DNA from 2 places in the Psychromicrobium lacuslunae genome. Region 1 is predicted to be linked to the other one. Evidence: riboswitches for the same ligand, from Rfam matches in the RefSeq annotation. Region 1 holds a riboswitch; the other holds the start of a gene.
The links. Region 1 has a riboswitch for thiamine pyrophosphate ahead of UM93_RS11850 (ECF transporter S component). Riboswitches for the same ligand answer to the same signal wherever they lie in the genome.

Region 1 (7,284 bases):
AGCCCCGGGAGACGTACTTTGGATCAGCTCAGACCAAGTTCACCAATGGGGCCAGATAGCAGAACTTTCCGGGGACGTGGTGATGTTCGCCGAACACACTCTCGCACCGGGCTTACTGAATCTGCTGAGGTTCGCTGGCGAACAACAAACTCATTGGCCTGCCGTGGCCACGCCAGCTTCGAGCACGCTACATGCTTTTGAAGAACTCACATTGGCCAATCAACAAGCCGGCAAAACCGAGTTGAAAACCGAGATCCTGCAGCATCTGCTTTCCGTCACGGTGCTGCGACTGATCGAGCACAGTCAGCAAGCAGCACAACCTGCTAAGCCGCACTCGCAGATCTTTGCCTGGTTTCGCACCGAACTGGAGCAGCGCTTTCGCTCGATGCATCAGGTGGCGCAATATGCCGCGAGGCTGGGTTATTCCAGCCGCACGCTGAACCGGGCGGCACAGGCAAACGCGGGCATGAGCGCAAAACAGTTCATCGACCAGCGCATCATCCTGGAAGCCAAGCGATTATTGGTCCACCAAAGCGGCCCGGTGGTCAGGGTTGCCGAATCGTTGGGATTCGACGACGCGGCGAATTTCTCCAAGTTTTTCCAGCACCGGGTCGGCAGCACGCCAGCAGAATTCAAGCATGGCACTCACCTTGCTGAGCCGCAGCAGGGTGCACAAGGCCCCAACCCTCAGTCCTGGAAGTACTCGATCTCGGCACCGAGGGTATTCAACCGCTCAGCCAAGTCCTCGTAGCCTCGTTCAATCACATAAATATTGCGCAGCTCCGAGGTGCCTCGCGCCGCCAGCATGGCCAGCAGAATACAAGCTGCGGGCCGCAGAGCGGGCGGGCAGCCAATCTCGGCGGCGCGCCACCGGGTGGGGCCTTCGACGTCAATCCGATGCGGATCGAGCAGCCGCACCTTGGCACCCAGCCGATTGAGTTCGGTCAGGTAAATCGCCCGGTTCTCATAAACCCAATCATGGATCAGCGTGCTGCCTTCAGCGCAAGAAGCGATCACCGCGAAGAACGGCAGGTTGTCAATATTCAGACCCGGGAACGGCATCGGATGGATCTTATCCGGAGCAGCCTTGAGTTTAGAGGGCAGCGTGGTGATGTCCACCAGGCGGGTGTGCCCATTGCGGGCGGTGTATTCCGCCGAAGCCCGGTACTGGAATCCCATCTGCTCCAGGACTGAAAGTTCAATCTCCATGAACTCGATCGGCACCCGGCGGATGGTCACCTCGGAGTCGGTGACAATGCCAGCGGTGATCAAGCTCATTGCCTCAATCGGGTCCTCCGAGGGCGCATACTCGATGTCGGTATCGATCCGAGCCTTGCCCCGAATGGTGAGCGTCGTGGAGCCAATGCCCTCGACCTGGACGCCAAGACCCTGCAGGTAAAAACAGAGATCCTGCACCATGTAATTAGGGCTGGCGTTACGAATCACGGTGGCGCCTTCGCGGTGCGCGGCGGCCATAATGGCGTTTTCAGTCACGGTATCACCGCGTTCGGTGAGCACGAAGGTGCGGTCTTCCAGATCGGCGGCCGGAGCCTGCACCGCATAGAAGCCATTGTGCGCCTCCACCGAGAGACCGAACTGACGGAGCGCCTGCATGTGCGGCTCCACGGTCCGGGTGCCCAAGTCGCAACCGCCAGCATAAGGCAGTCGGTACAACTCGTGCTCATCGAGCAACGGCCCGAGCAGCATGATCACACTACGGGTGCGACGTGCCGCTTCCACGTCCATCGACTCCAGGTCCAGCACCGCCGGGCGGCGAATCTGCAGGTCATTGGCATTCAGCCAGGTGCACTCGACGCCGATTGAGGTCAGCACCTCAACGATCCGATTCACCTCTTCAATCCGAGCCAAGCGGCGCAGCGTGGTGGTGCCGTGGTTCAATAGCGAGGCACAGAGCAAGGCAACGCCGGCATTCTTGGAAGAGTTCACGTCGACGACGCCGGAGAGCCGGTGCCCGCCGGTGACCCGCAAATGGGTCATTTTGGTGGTGGCGGGAGCACCGACGTTGACGATGCTACGGCCAAAAATAATCTCGAGACGCTGGATCATCCGCAAGCTGAGATTTTGCTTGCCCTGCTCCATCCGCGCTACCGCGCTCTGGCTGGTACCCAGTTCGGTGGCCAGCTGGCCTTGTGTCCAGCCTTTCTCGATCCGGGCGTCGCGAAGCAACTGGGCGACGGATTCTGCGGTTTCCTGAATGTCAGTAGTCACAGGAAGAAAATATCACAAAACGCATATTGATGACGAATTTCTTGCTAAAGATTCGATAACGTCAAGAAAATAGTCGTGACATGCGATAAATCTAACGTCCCCACACCACGTTCCAAGCACCCAAGCTGATCGAAACCCAGACCGCGAGAGCCGAAACGAGCACCCCGAAGGCAATGATCAGCACGTCACGGCCGGAAAAGCTGCTTTCCCGAGCCCAACTACGTTCTTTGCCACCGAAACCGCGGGCTTCCATGGTGACGGCTAACCGGGTGGCACGGCGCACCGATTGGATCAAAAGCGCCATCGCTTGACCAAGATTAGCTTTAGCCCTGCTCAGGAACGAGCCACTGGCCCCCACCCCACGAGCTCGGCGAGCCATACTCAGCGTCTGCCACTCTTCGGCCATTACGCCAATCAGCCGCATCGCCGCGAGGGTGCCCATCACAAATCGCGGTGAAAGCCGCCATTTTTGCGCGAGTGCGGTAGCCAGGTCGCTGGGATCGGTGCTGAGCACCAGGAGTGCTGCAGGCAGGGCGATCGCTATACCGCGAACCCCAATCGCAATGCCGGTAGCCAAGGAACCCTCGCTAACACTGAGATACCCCCAGTCGAGCAACACTCGGCCAGAATCCGCCGAAGCCAAAGCAGTGCCCCAGGCAGCCAGGGTGAGCGCGACCAGGACCGGCCAGATCCGCTTCAGCAAAGTCCACCAGGAAACGCCGCTCAGCGGGAACACCACGAGCAAGCAAAGCAACACCACACTGCCGGAAACCCAATCCACCGAGAGAGCGAGCGAGAAGGTGAGCAGAAAAACCGCTACCAGCTTGCTCAGCGGGTTCGCCGCCGCCAACCAGCCGCCGTTCACCGGCCAGGCCTCCTCTCAGAGGTTAGTCGAGGGTCGGAAAGCCTTGACTCGGGTTGTTCAGGCATCAGTAGTTGCCTGCTGTTGAGCGCTTCAATGAACTGCTCGTCATGGCTTACCGAAACCACCGCGCTGCCTTCGAGCAGCGCTGTCCGGAGCAGTTCGATGAGGGCCGCCCAGGTCAGCGCGTCCTGTCCGAAGGTGGGCTCATCGAGGATCAATAGCTTTGGCTTGGCCGCCATCACGGTGGCCACCGAAAGTCGGCGCTTTTGACCGCCGGAGAGGGTGAATGGATTCGCTTCGGCAAAGTCAGCCAGGCCCAAGGCCTCAAGCAATTCATCGACTCGAGCGGCCCACTCCTTTTCGGCGCCCTCCTTTTCGGTGCCGCGGCGTCCTTGATGTCGCAGGCCGAAGGCAAGCTCGTCGCGCACATTTCCGGTAACAAACTGATGCTCCGGTTCCTGGAAGACACTGCCAATCCGAGCAATCAGATCTTTGGCTTTCCAGCTCCTCGGCTGAGCGCCAAGGCCATCGGCGAGTTCCGGCTCCGCCTTCAACACACCGGAAATCGGCTTGAGCAAGCCGCCAAGGGTGAGCGCCAGGGTGGATTTACCGCTGCCATTCGGTCCGGTAATTGCGAGCGCCTGACCGGCCTGTATTTCCAGGTTCAAGCCCTGCGCGGCAGCAACAGCTCTGCGACCTACTGCTAAGGACTCGGTAGTCATCAGCTGCCGGCCGGGTGTCGAGTTGAACGGCGGCAGCTCTGGCAGATGCTCGGGCAGCCAGATACCTTGCGCAGCCAAGGCTTCGCCCCTCGCTACTAGCACCTCCCTAGGAGTGCCGTCAGCTTCCAAACCGCCCTGCGCATTTAGCACCAGAACTCGGTCAACCTGGTCACGCCAGACCTCCACCCGGTGTTCCACCACGATCAGGGTGGCCGAGCGATCAGCCAAGGCGCTGGCAACAGCGTCGCGCACCTCGAGTACGCCCTCGGGGTCCAGGTTGGCGGTTGGCTCGTCGAGTAGAACCAATCCGGGTTGCATGGCCAGAATTCCGGCCAGCGCCAGCCGCTGTTTTTGACCACCGGAAAGCGAACTGCTCGGATGGTCAAGCGGCAGATCGAGGCCGACCGCGCGCAGCGCGTCGTTGACCCGCGGCCAGATCTGTTCGGGCGGTACCGAGAGGTTCTCCGCGCCGAAAGCGACATCGTCACCAACCCGGGGCAAGATCACCTGGGTCTCCGGGTCTTGCTGCATCAATCCGGCTCGGCCACGGCTTGCCCTGGGATGTGTGCCGTCCAGGGCCAGGGTGCCGGTTTCCTCAGCATCGCCGTCTCCCAGCACACCCGCTAAGGCGTGCAGCAGAGTGGACTTCCCCGAACCGGAAGGGCCTAGCAGCAGTACCCGTTCACCGGGCGCAATACTGAAGTCAAGTCCGTGCAGCACGGCTGCGGCACGATCGGCGCGGCGGAAAGACCAGTTCTCCGCCGTGATCCGCGCCGGGCCAGATCTGGTTGCCGGCACGCTCAGACGATCGGTTCCCGATGCGCGTTCCTGGCTCCCAGGCTTGATAACGCCCCGGTGCGCGCGAGTCCGCGAGTAGCCAGCCAAGAGAGCAGTCCAGCGATCACGGCGCCAGAAATCATGCAGAAGACGATGTAGACGGCTTTGAAATCAGCTGTGTATTCGATGTTCCAGCCCCAGAGCAGGAAGCAGTCGTTAATGCCACACATGAGGCCAGCCGCCGCTCCGGCCAGCACCGAGGCGGGAAGCCGCCAGGAACGGTAGCGGAAAGCAGCGAAGACGAGTTCGGCGCCCAGGCCTTGCAAGATGCCGGAAAGCAGTACTGTGCCGCCATAGGGGGATCCGGCAATGAGTTCGCCGGTTGCGGCCACCATTTCGCAGAACAGTGCCGCGCCAGGTTTGCGGATCACTAGCCCGCCGAGCACCGCCGGGATGAACCAGCCACCGGACCAGAGCGCGCTGAGCGGCGGGTATCCGGCGGAAAGCACACTAATTCCGGTGGCCAGAGCCGACCAGGCCCAGAAAATGACGCCACCGGCGACCGCAATCACCGCGGCGACCACAATATCCACTACTCGCCAGCGGTAGCTAACTGGGGTTGAGGTTGTACTAGTCATGCTTCCTCCTTTTCAGGAGGGGCGGCGGGCTTTCACACGCCGAAGAGCGCTCGACTCCCTTCGCCGGTACTAACCGGATCAGGTTCGAGGGTCTGCGGTTATCCGCACTCTCAGCGCCCACCTCGCGGCGGCGCTCCCCTGTCGTAACTTTGCTGTCTAAGTTTACACCGACTTAACCCACACCGAGTGTGCAGATCTACATCTTAAAACAGGGTCATAAGATGTAGATCTGCACACTCGGCCGGTGGAACGAGGTGACTGGGTGAGGAGCTGCTTAGGTCAGATCCCGGGACTTATTGAACTTGGCAATGGCGCGCTGCGCGCCTCGACCGGTCAGGGTCTGGATGATCGCGGCGACCGTAGCTGAGACGATCGCGAAGGTCAGCGCGGAACGCAGGCTATGTTCCAGGTTCTCGCCGTCCTTGGGCGGCGCATTCCCGGTGGTTTTCGTCCAGATCGTGTCCACCAGCTTATTCGCGGCGAAGCCGGCGCCGAAGCTGATTCCCGCGGCCAAAAGTTTGAACAACAGATTCATGTCTTCAGCCTACTTCAGAGTTCCAGCTTGCGCGGTCAAGATGCAATTGACCGGCTGCTGATAGGACAGCTGAGCGTTGACTTTCCAGTCCTTACTCTCACCGGCTGGGACGCCCTTGAGCACCACGACGCCGCGCGCCATCACATCCGAACTCGCCGTCACCCAATCCACGGTGACCACCAGATCAGCGGTTTCGGCCGTCGAATTTTTCACCTTGCCACTCGCAGAAACGGCGCCCGGTTTGGTGGAGCACTGAGCCAAGGTGGTGTTGGCCCGGATACCTTTGGCACCGTCCAGCGCTGGAATCTCGGGCAACTGCGGAGAGATCAGCCCTTGACTGGCCTGGGCGCTCGAACTGCTCGGTGCACTACTGGAGTTCGAGTCCTTGGACTCCCCTGGGGTACAAGCTGCCAAACCGAGAACCGTCAGCGTCGCCACCGCAATGCTGGCGATGCCGCCAGCGCCAGGCAGACCGCCCTTACTCATCGGGATGCTGTCTTTTCCAACTCGGTATTTCATAATCTCCTAGGAGTTGTTCTTCCGGCGGCGTGCTGCGAAAAGCACCAGCAGGATGCCGATCAAGAGCACCGCTCCGCCTGCACCGAAGAGCCAGATATTGTCGACACCGGTGTTCGGTAGCGGCTTGGTCTTCGGGTCCAGCGCGGTCTTCACGCTCGACGGCGGCGAGACAACCGGTGATTTGCCGTTACTGCTTCCGGTCGCGGTGGCGGTATTGAAGACGGCTCCGGCAGCCACGTCAGCGGCGCTGATCCGGTAGGGATCCGAGGTGCAGGTCACCGAGCTGCCCGGTGCGAGCTGAGGCACCGTGCAGTTCAGCTTGACCCCAGCGTTGCTGAGCAGCTGATCGGTGACACTCAGTTTGAGCAGCGTGGTGTTGCCAGTATTGCTCAGCGTAAAGCTGTAAACAATGGTGTCTCCAGCATCTTTCCGGCCATTGCCATTGGCGTCCTGTACCGCTCCGGCCTTCTTGAGTAGCTGCAGGCTAGACGTCGGATCCAAATTCTTGGTCACCGAGTCCGGATCGCTGACAATCGGTTTGCCGTCCGGCGTCTTGCCGCCAGCGGTCGCAGTGTTCTTGACCGCCCCGGCATCCACATCGGCCTGAGTGACCGTGTACAGCGCGCTGCAGTCGGTGCTAGCACCCGCTGCCAAGCTTGCCGCAGCACAGCTGACCTTCACCAGTGGATCGTTCACGGCGACGCCCGTGACCGTGCGAGTCCCGGTGTTCTTTACGGTGAAGAGGTACTCAATGCTGTCCCCGGCGTCGAGCTTTCCGTTCCGGTTCAGATCCTTGGTCTGGCCGATCTTCTTCTCCAGGCTGAGGCCGTCACGCACCGTGAGCGGCTGGGTTGCCGTTGAGGTCACCGAATCGATCTTCGTCTCGCCGTGCTGCGCCGTGGCTTGCGCGGTATTCACTACCTCGCCGATATCAGTATCAGCTTGGGTGATCGAGTATGTCGCGGTGCAGTCAACGCTCTCGCCGGGCGCGAGCTCGGT
Region 2 (7,284 bases), 240 kb from region 1:
GCGGTCAGGGTGTAAGCGGGGGCGATGCACGAGATACCGATCACCACCGCCCCCAACAGGCCAACCGATCCCGCCTTGAGGCCTTTTTCACTCAGACCTGTACTGCTCTTACTGCTCTTATCGCTCTTATCGCTCAGCTCCGTTGCTGAAGAATTGCTCATCGGACTCTCTTCTCTTTTCCTCGTGCCTTAAGGTGTGATTCGCGATTGATGGCCGCGCGGCAACACGATCATCGGCACCGGAAGTGCTCGCAGGATTCGTTGCGCTGTGCTACCCAAAAAGAGTGATCTGGCCGGTGCGAGTCGGCTCGATCCGATCAACAGGATCTCGCCCGGCTGCTCCCAAGACAGCGCGTCGATGGCCTGTTCAATGCTGTCGCCCTGCGCCACCACGACTTCCGGTTCGAGATTTAGCTCCGGCCGGGAGTCCAGCGCAGCGTTGAGCTTGCTCTGCAAGTTCTCCCGCGCGGCGGTTTGCACACCATCCAGTGGTAGCAGCGAGATCAGCCGGAGCGGCAGACCGCGGCGCTGCGCCGAGTCAAGAGCTAACTCAAGCACCTCGTCGGCACCGGCCCGGCTGCCGATGCCAGCGCTCATCCTGGTGATGGCTTCTTGATTCTGATATCCCTGTGGCACCAAGGCGACCGGCACCTTGGCCGCGTGTAAGAGCGAACTCGCCGTACTGCCCACGGTGAATCGCTTGAACAGACCGTGGCTGGCCGCACCGATCACCAGTAACGCAGCGTCAAACTCCTCGGCAGCAGCAATCAGCGCTTCGGCTTCGGATTCGCCGTGACGCAACTGAGCCCGAGCTGGCACATCGCTCGGCACCATCGCGAGCGCTTCGGCCAGCCAGCGTTCGGCCTGTTGCTGTACCAGAGAGGCTGGCGCGGGTGGGTAGACCGCCCCGAAGGGGGACTCTTCCGGCAGCACCAGCACAATCTCTAGCTCGGCCTCTTGCCGCCGAGCTAGCGCAATCGAAAGGTTCAGCGCCTCCTGCCCCCTGGCATTCGCCTGGTAGCAGACCACGTAACGCATCAGGCACCAGCCGATGATGGAGCCGACTGCGCCGGATTTACCGACGAGCTAGCCAACTCAGCGATGATATTAGTCGCGGTAGCCTGGCCAATGCGCACCGCGCCATCCACGTGCTGATAGCCCTCTGCGGCCAGATCGGAACTGGACCAGTGAATCGGCCCCACCGGAGTGCGTTGATCGGCACCGTAGCGGTGTAGGCCGCCCAGGTCATAGCTGGCGGCATAGGCACCGCGGGTCCACTCTTCGGAGCCCCAATCCGATTCGTAGTAAACCACTGGCTCCAGCGCTTGCGGGCCGAGGTAATTGGCGATCGACTGCAGAATCGCAGCTTTGCGCTCCGCCGCACTGAGCGTAAAAGCATGATCGGCTTTTTCGTCGGAAACAAAGCCCACTAGAGTGCCTCGCGGATCCTCATAGTTGGTGTTGTCGTACACTTCCTGCACTAATTCTGCGGCACCAAAACCGGTACCGGACAGCCCGTCGGCACGCCAGAACGGGGTGTCGTAGACAGCATGGACCTTGATCACCAGGCCGAGCGACTGATGCTGGTGCATCTGATGCTGGCGACGCGGCAACGGCGGATTGAAGGAAACCCGGGAATAGAGATTCGGCGGCACTGCCATCACTACCCGACGCGCCTCAACGCTCACGCCCTCGGCCTCCACCCGCACCGAGTCCTGCTGCCAGCTGATAGTGCGCACCGGAGCGTTGAGTATTACGTCCTCAGCTAGCTCGGCCGCCATTAACTCGGAGACCTGCTGCATGCCACCCACCACTCGCTTATCCAGAATGAAAGCGTCATCCACCAGGTTGCTGAACGAACCAGCGGAGGCCGACATCAGCACGGCTTGTAGAACAGAGAAGGCGTGCGCTGGCTTGGTCAACATGCCGCCGGCGATGAACAGACCGATGCAGTTACAGGCCTCTTCATCATCCGACTGCTGACGCAACCAGTGGTGAAAGGAAATCGTGTCGAGCTCACGGGCCCTGGGGTGCGCCCAGGGCTCCTCGGCGCCAATCTCGGCGGCCAGTTCATCCAACAGCACGGTGAGCTTCTCCATCTCGGCTGCGGTATGCGCCGAGACCGGGAACAATTCGCCGGTATAACGGGTGCGCTGCCCCTCGGCCGAGAGATAGACCGACTCACCCTCGCGATAGCGGCTAAACGTCTGCAGGCCGAGTTCTTCGAGTAGGCCGAGCAACGCGGTCTGATCAGGCGAAACCCACTGTCCGCCGATTTCGAGGGTGGCACCGTCGATCTGATTCGTCCAGGTTCGACCTCCCACCCGGTCCCTCGCCTCTAACACCACGACGCTCAGACCGGACTGGCGCAGCTTACGAGCGGCGCTCAGACCCGAGGGTCCGGCTCCGACAATGACGACATCTCTGCTCAATACGCTCATGACTCCCCTTGCAACTCTGCTCTCGGTAGCTAGTGCCCACTACCCGTATTACCGCCACAGCTAGCGACTACAGCTAGCTGCCTATAGTTAGGCGCCTGCCATTAGGCGTTGACAATTAAATGAATATAATTCATTTAATTGTAGCTTACGTCACATTTGGCAAAAAGGACAGCCTGCTATCGGATGAGATAATCGATTCTTGACTTCTGGAGGAAATAACATGGCGAGTGACCCGGCAGGGCGGCAGAGCGAGGTCCGCCGAAAGGCCGGTCGACCGACTAAGGCGGTGCTTGAGCTTGGCCGGATCACTCAGACCGCGCTCAAGCTGGTCCGTCAGGAGGGCTACCAGGGTCTCACCATGTCGGCGCTTGCCAAACGTCTCAATGTGGCGCCCTCAGCGCTCTACAACCACGTGCGCTCAAAACAGGAGCTGCTGATCCTGATCCAGGATCACCTGATGTCCTTGGTTGAGGTAGCCTGTTTCGACAGCAAGCCCTGGGATGAAGCCATTCAAGACTGGGCTCGGTCGTATCGCGACGTCTTCGCCCACCACACTCCGCTGATTCCATTGATAGCGGTCCAGCCGATTACCAACTCCCCGCAGACGTTGAGGATCTATGAAGCAGTGGCGCGGGGCTTTCAGCGCGCGGGCTGGCCTGAGGATGAGATCGTGAATGCCATTGTCGCGCTGGAATCCTTTATCTTCGGCTCGGCCTTGGACGTCACCGCCCCGGAGAATATTTTTGATGTCGGCGAGCTGCAGGCGGAGGCACCGGTGATTAGCCGTGCGGTGGCCAGCAGGGAAACTCGCTTTGGTCGCTACACCGCGGCCCCCGCTTTCGAACTGGGCCTGGCAGCAATCATCCAAGGCTTGCGCTGGCAGCTATCGACCTTGTCGGAGGGCCGCAGTACGATCTGAGTAACCATTCACACATTGGAGGATTCAGATGGCCACTCGACTCAACCCTTACATCAGCTTCAACGGCAAAGCGAAGGAGGCAATGGAGTTTTACCAGTCTGTACTTGGCGGCGAACTGACCTCCAGCACCTTCGGCGAATTCCAGGCACCGGTGGAGCCAGCAGAACTCGATTTGATTATGCATTCCCAACTGGAAACCCCTAGCGGCTTCACCCTGATGGCCTCGGACACTCCGGCGCATATGGGTGAACTCAAGGAGGGCAATAACTTCTCAGTCTCGCTCAGTGGCGACGACGATGCCGAGCTACGCGGTTACTGGGACAAGCTCACCGAGGGCGGCACCGTCTCAATGCCGCTGGAGAAGGCCCCCTGGGGTGACTCCTTTGGCATGCTCACCGATAAATTCGGTATCGACTGGCTGGTCAATATCACCGGCGCTGCTGAATAACAGGCAATAACTAGCGGAAGCGGAGAGCCGCGGCCACTCACCGCGCGGGTCGGTTTGAACACCACTTCGGTGCTCGGGCCGGCCCTTCGCTATTAACACCTAGCAGCACCCCCCAGCAGCACCCCCCCAGCAGCACCCCCCAGCAGCTCTGTTGGTAGCCGGTGCGCTATCGTGGTGTTAACACGTGACACGGGGTGCCCCGAAGGCTGAGAACACACCCGTCGAACCTGATCTAGTTCGTACTAGCGAAGGGATGTCGCGCACCATGCGCACGCCAGAACAACTCCTCAGCTTCAGCCAGTCTGCCCTGCTTGAACTGCGCGAACGCTCTCCCCTGGTGCAATGCATCACCAATACCGTAGTGACCAACTTCACCGCTAATGTGCTGTTGGCGCTGGGGGCAGCGCCCGCCATGGTTGACATTCCGAAGGAGGCTGGCTCTTTCGCGGAGCTTGCCTCCGGCCTGCTGATCAATCTCGGCACCCCGCATGCCGAACAGCGTGAGGCAATGCTTGAAGCGGTTTCGGGCGCTAACCGCGCGGACAGCCCTTGGCTGCTCGATCCGGTGGCGGTTGGCTCGTTGCCAGTCCGGACGGCACTTGCGCAACAACTCCGCGGGCTACGCCCTAGCGTGATTCGCGGCAATGCCTCCGAAATCATTGCGCTGGCCGGGAGCGGCAGGGGCGGGCGAGGCGTGGACGCTGCCGACGAGGTGGCGGCTGCACAAGAGTCAGCTATCACTCTAGCTGCTGCAGGGAGTGTAGTTGCGGTCTCCGGCCCGACAGATTTAATCCTTGACCAGCAGCAGCGGGTGCTCAGCTCCAACGGAACGCCAATACTGACCAGAATCACCGGCGGAGGATGCGCGCTAGGGGCGGTGATGGCGGCTTTCGCCGGATTGAGCAACGATCGGCTGGCCAGTACTGTCGCTGCCGTCTCGGTCTACACCGTGGCCGCCGAGATCGCTAGCAGTAACAGCCAAGGACCGGGCAGTTTCGCCCCCGCCTTCCTGGACAGCCTGGCCTCTATCGGTCCCGATGACCTGGCCGCCCGTGCCAAACTGACGGTTGTGCAGGTCGGCCAATGACCCTTGATCTTTCTATCTATCTGGTCACCGATTCGAAACAGGCTGCAGCACAGGGACGCCCACTCGCTGAGATAGTGCATCAAGCGGTGGCCGGCGGAGTAACCATTGTGCAAATCCGTGAAAAGGACGCCCCGGCGGCAGCTTTTCTCAAAACCGTGGGCGAGGTGGCAGCAGTCTTACCGAGCCACGTTCCACTGCTAATCAATGACCGAATCGACATCTTCCTGGCGGCTCGGGAATCGGGCATTAAGGTCGACGGCGTGCACCTTGGGCAGGCTGATCTGCCAGTCTCACTGGCTCGGAAGATCCTGGGCCCCGAGGCGGTCATCGGTTTGAGCGCCGGCACCGTTGAAGAACTGCGGTCGGCCGCCCAAGAACCAGGGCGCGTCGATTACATTGGCATCGGAGCCCTGCATCCAACTTCCACAAAGCTCGATGCCCCACCGGCACTGAGCCTGGCAGGCTTCAGCGCACTGTTGGAGTTCTGCACTCTCCCGGCGGTGGCCATCGGCGGCGTAAGGGTCGAAGATCTGCCCGGTCTCCGTCAGGCCGGGGCAGCCGGGGCAGCGGTGGTTTCCGCCATCTGTTCGGCGGCGGACCCCCAGCTCGCCGCCCGTCAACTCTCAATCGCCTGGCGAGGAAAAGCATGAGCAGTCAAATACTAGACACCTCAACCACCGAGATTCCCCGGGTACTCAGCATCGCCGGCACCGATCCAAGTGGTGGCGCAGGAATCCAAGCCGACCTGAAGAGCATTGCCGCGCAAGGCGGCTATGGCATGGCCGCGGTGACGGCCTTGGTAGCGCAGAACACTCAAGGGGTGCGCTCGGTACACCTTCCGCCGGTCGAATTCCTCGCCGAACAGCTCAACGCAGTCAGCGATGATGTGCAGATCGACGCGGTCAAAATCGGCATGCTGGCCAATCAACAGGTGATTGCGGTGGTCGCTAAATGGCTTGAGCAACAACGACCGCCGATTGTGGTGATCGACCCGGTGATGGTGGCCACCAGTGGTGATCGGCTGTTGGATGCCGAGGCCGAAGATGCGCTCCGGAAGTTGCTGAGGTACGCCGATCTGGTCACCCCAAATCTGCCCGAGCTTGCCATCCTCAGCGACTCGGCCCAGGCCACCGACTGGGCCGAAGCACTTGAGCAAGCAACCAAGCTATCGCTCAAGTTTCAGGTCGCCGTGTTGGCCAAAGGCGGACACCTCGATGGGGACCTTGCCCCAGACGCACTGGTTGAGGGAACCACGATCAGTCATTTCCCGGGCCGCCGGGTACAAACCAGCAATACCCACGGCACCGGCTGCTCGCTTTCCTCAGCCTTGGCGACCCGTCGCGCGGCCGGTGAGACCTGGCCGGAAGCGGTGCGGCAAGCCAAACGCTGGCTGACCGAGAGTATCCAGCACGGCGCAGACCTTCGAGTTGGCCAAGGTAGCGGTCCAGTCAGCCACTTTGCCGGACTCTGGCAGCGCGGCGGCCTGGAAACCGCACCGACCGCCGCTGAGCTAGAACAGGATTGGTGGCAGCGGATCGCCCCAGTCCGCGCCGATATTGATGCGCTTCCTTTTATCGATGGCCTTGCCAGTGGCACTCTAGAGGACTCGGCGTTCCGCTGGTACTTAGCCCAAGACGCACTTTATCTACGCGATTACTCTCGGGCTTTGGCTGAAGCGAGCCGGCTAGCCCCGACCACCCGAGAACAGGCATTCTGGGCAAATAGTGCGCACGGCGCGATTGTTACCGAACTTGAGCTCCATGAAAGTTGGATTCCGGCCGGAAACATGTTTGAACACCAGCCAAGCAAGACCACAACCGGTTACCTGAACCACCTTAACGCGGCGAGGGACAGCTACCCGATTCTGATTGCGGCATTACTGCCCTGCTTCTGGCTGTATCACGATGTGGGTACCCGGTTGCAGGTGGCCTCGCACCCCGAGCATCCCTACCGTAGCTGGCTGGAGACCTATGCTGACCAGTCCTTTGCCGAAGCCACCCGGCAGGCCATCGACTTGGTGGTGACGGCAGCGGCTCAGACTACTACCGAGATTCGTGCGCGGATGCTGCAGGCCTTCATCGTCTCCGCCGAGTACGAGCGAGACTTCTTCGCCGCCCCCTTGCGCTGAGCTCTCGGAGTGACCAGAACACCCCACTGTCAGTCAATTTGCAGCTAATTGACAGCTAGCTGGCAGGCTGCCAGCTGTGGATTCCCCTAGGGTTTTTAATAGCAATCATTTGTTGATTAGGGGACAACTACCACGAAAGGCAATAATGCGTAAAACTGTCAAAGCGACGATGCTTGGGCTGGCCGCACTTGGCCTCATCCTGACCGGAGGGGCGACCGCGAACGCAGCCGTACCTTCCCCCGAAATCGTCGGCGGGACCACC

Region 2: another riboswitch for thiamine pyrophosphate. It lies ahead of thiM (hydroxyethylthiazole kinase); the one in region 1 lies ahead of UM93_RS11850 (ECF transporter S component).

The regions. Positions count from the first base shown of each region.
Region 1 is NZ_CP011005.1:2,506,265-2,513,548, forward strand. Features, by position in the region: gene UM93_RS11830 (helix-turn-helix domain-containing protein) at 1-751, shown strand, start outside; gene UM93_RS11835 (UDP-N-acetylglucosamine 1-carboxyvinyltransferase) at 688-2,229, opposite strand; gene UM93_RS11840 (energy-coupling factor transporter transmembrane component T family protein) at 2,321-3,094, opposite strand; gene UM93_RS11845 (ABC transporter ATP-binding protein) at 3,091-4,614, opposite strand; gene UM93_RS11850 (ECF transporter S component) at 4,617-5,231, opposite strand; TPP riboswitch at 5,270-5,381, opposite strand; gene UM93_RS11855 (DUF4235 domain-containing protein) at 5,506-5,766, opposite strand; gene UM93_RS11860 (hypothetical protein) at 5,776-6,285, opposite strand; gene UM93_RS11865 (DUF11 domain-containing protein) at 6,292-7,284, opposite strand, start outside.
Region 2 is NZ_CP011005.1:2,742,311-2,749,594, forward strand. Features, by position in the region: gene UM93_RS12845 (APC family permease) at 1-161, opposite strand, end outside; gene UM93_RS12850 (universal stress protein) at 189-1,037, opposite strand; gene UM93_RS12855 (flavin monoamine oxidase family protein) at 1,037-2,440, opposite strand; gene UM93_RS12860 (TetR/AcrR family transcriptional regulator) at 2,661-3,359, shown strand; gene UM93_RS12865 (VOC family protein) at 3,388-3,807, shown strand; TPP riboswitch at 3,988-4,078, shown strand; gene thiM (hydroxyethylthiazole kinase) at 4,073-4,894, shown strand; gene thiE (thiamine phosphate synthase) at 4,891-5,544, shown strand; gene UM93_RS12880 (bifunctional hydroxymethylpyrimidine kinase/phosphomethylpyrimidine kinase) at 5,541-7,022, shown strand; gene UM93_RS12885 (S1 family peptidase) at 7,168-7,284, shown strand, end outside.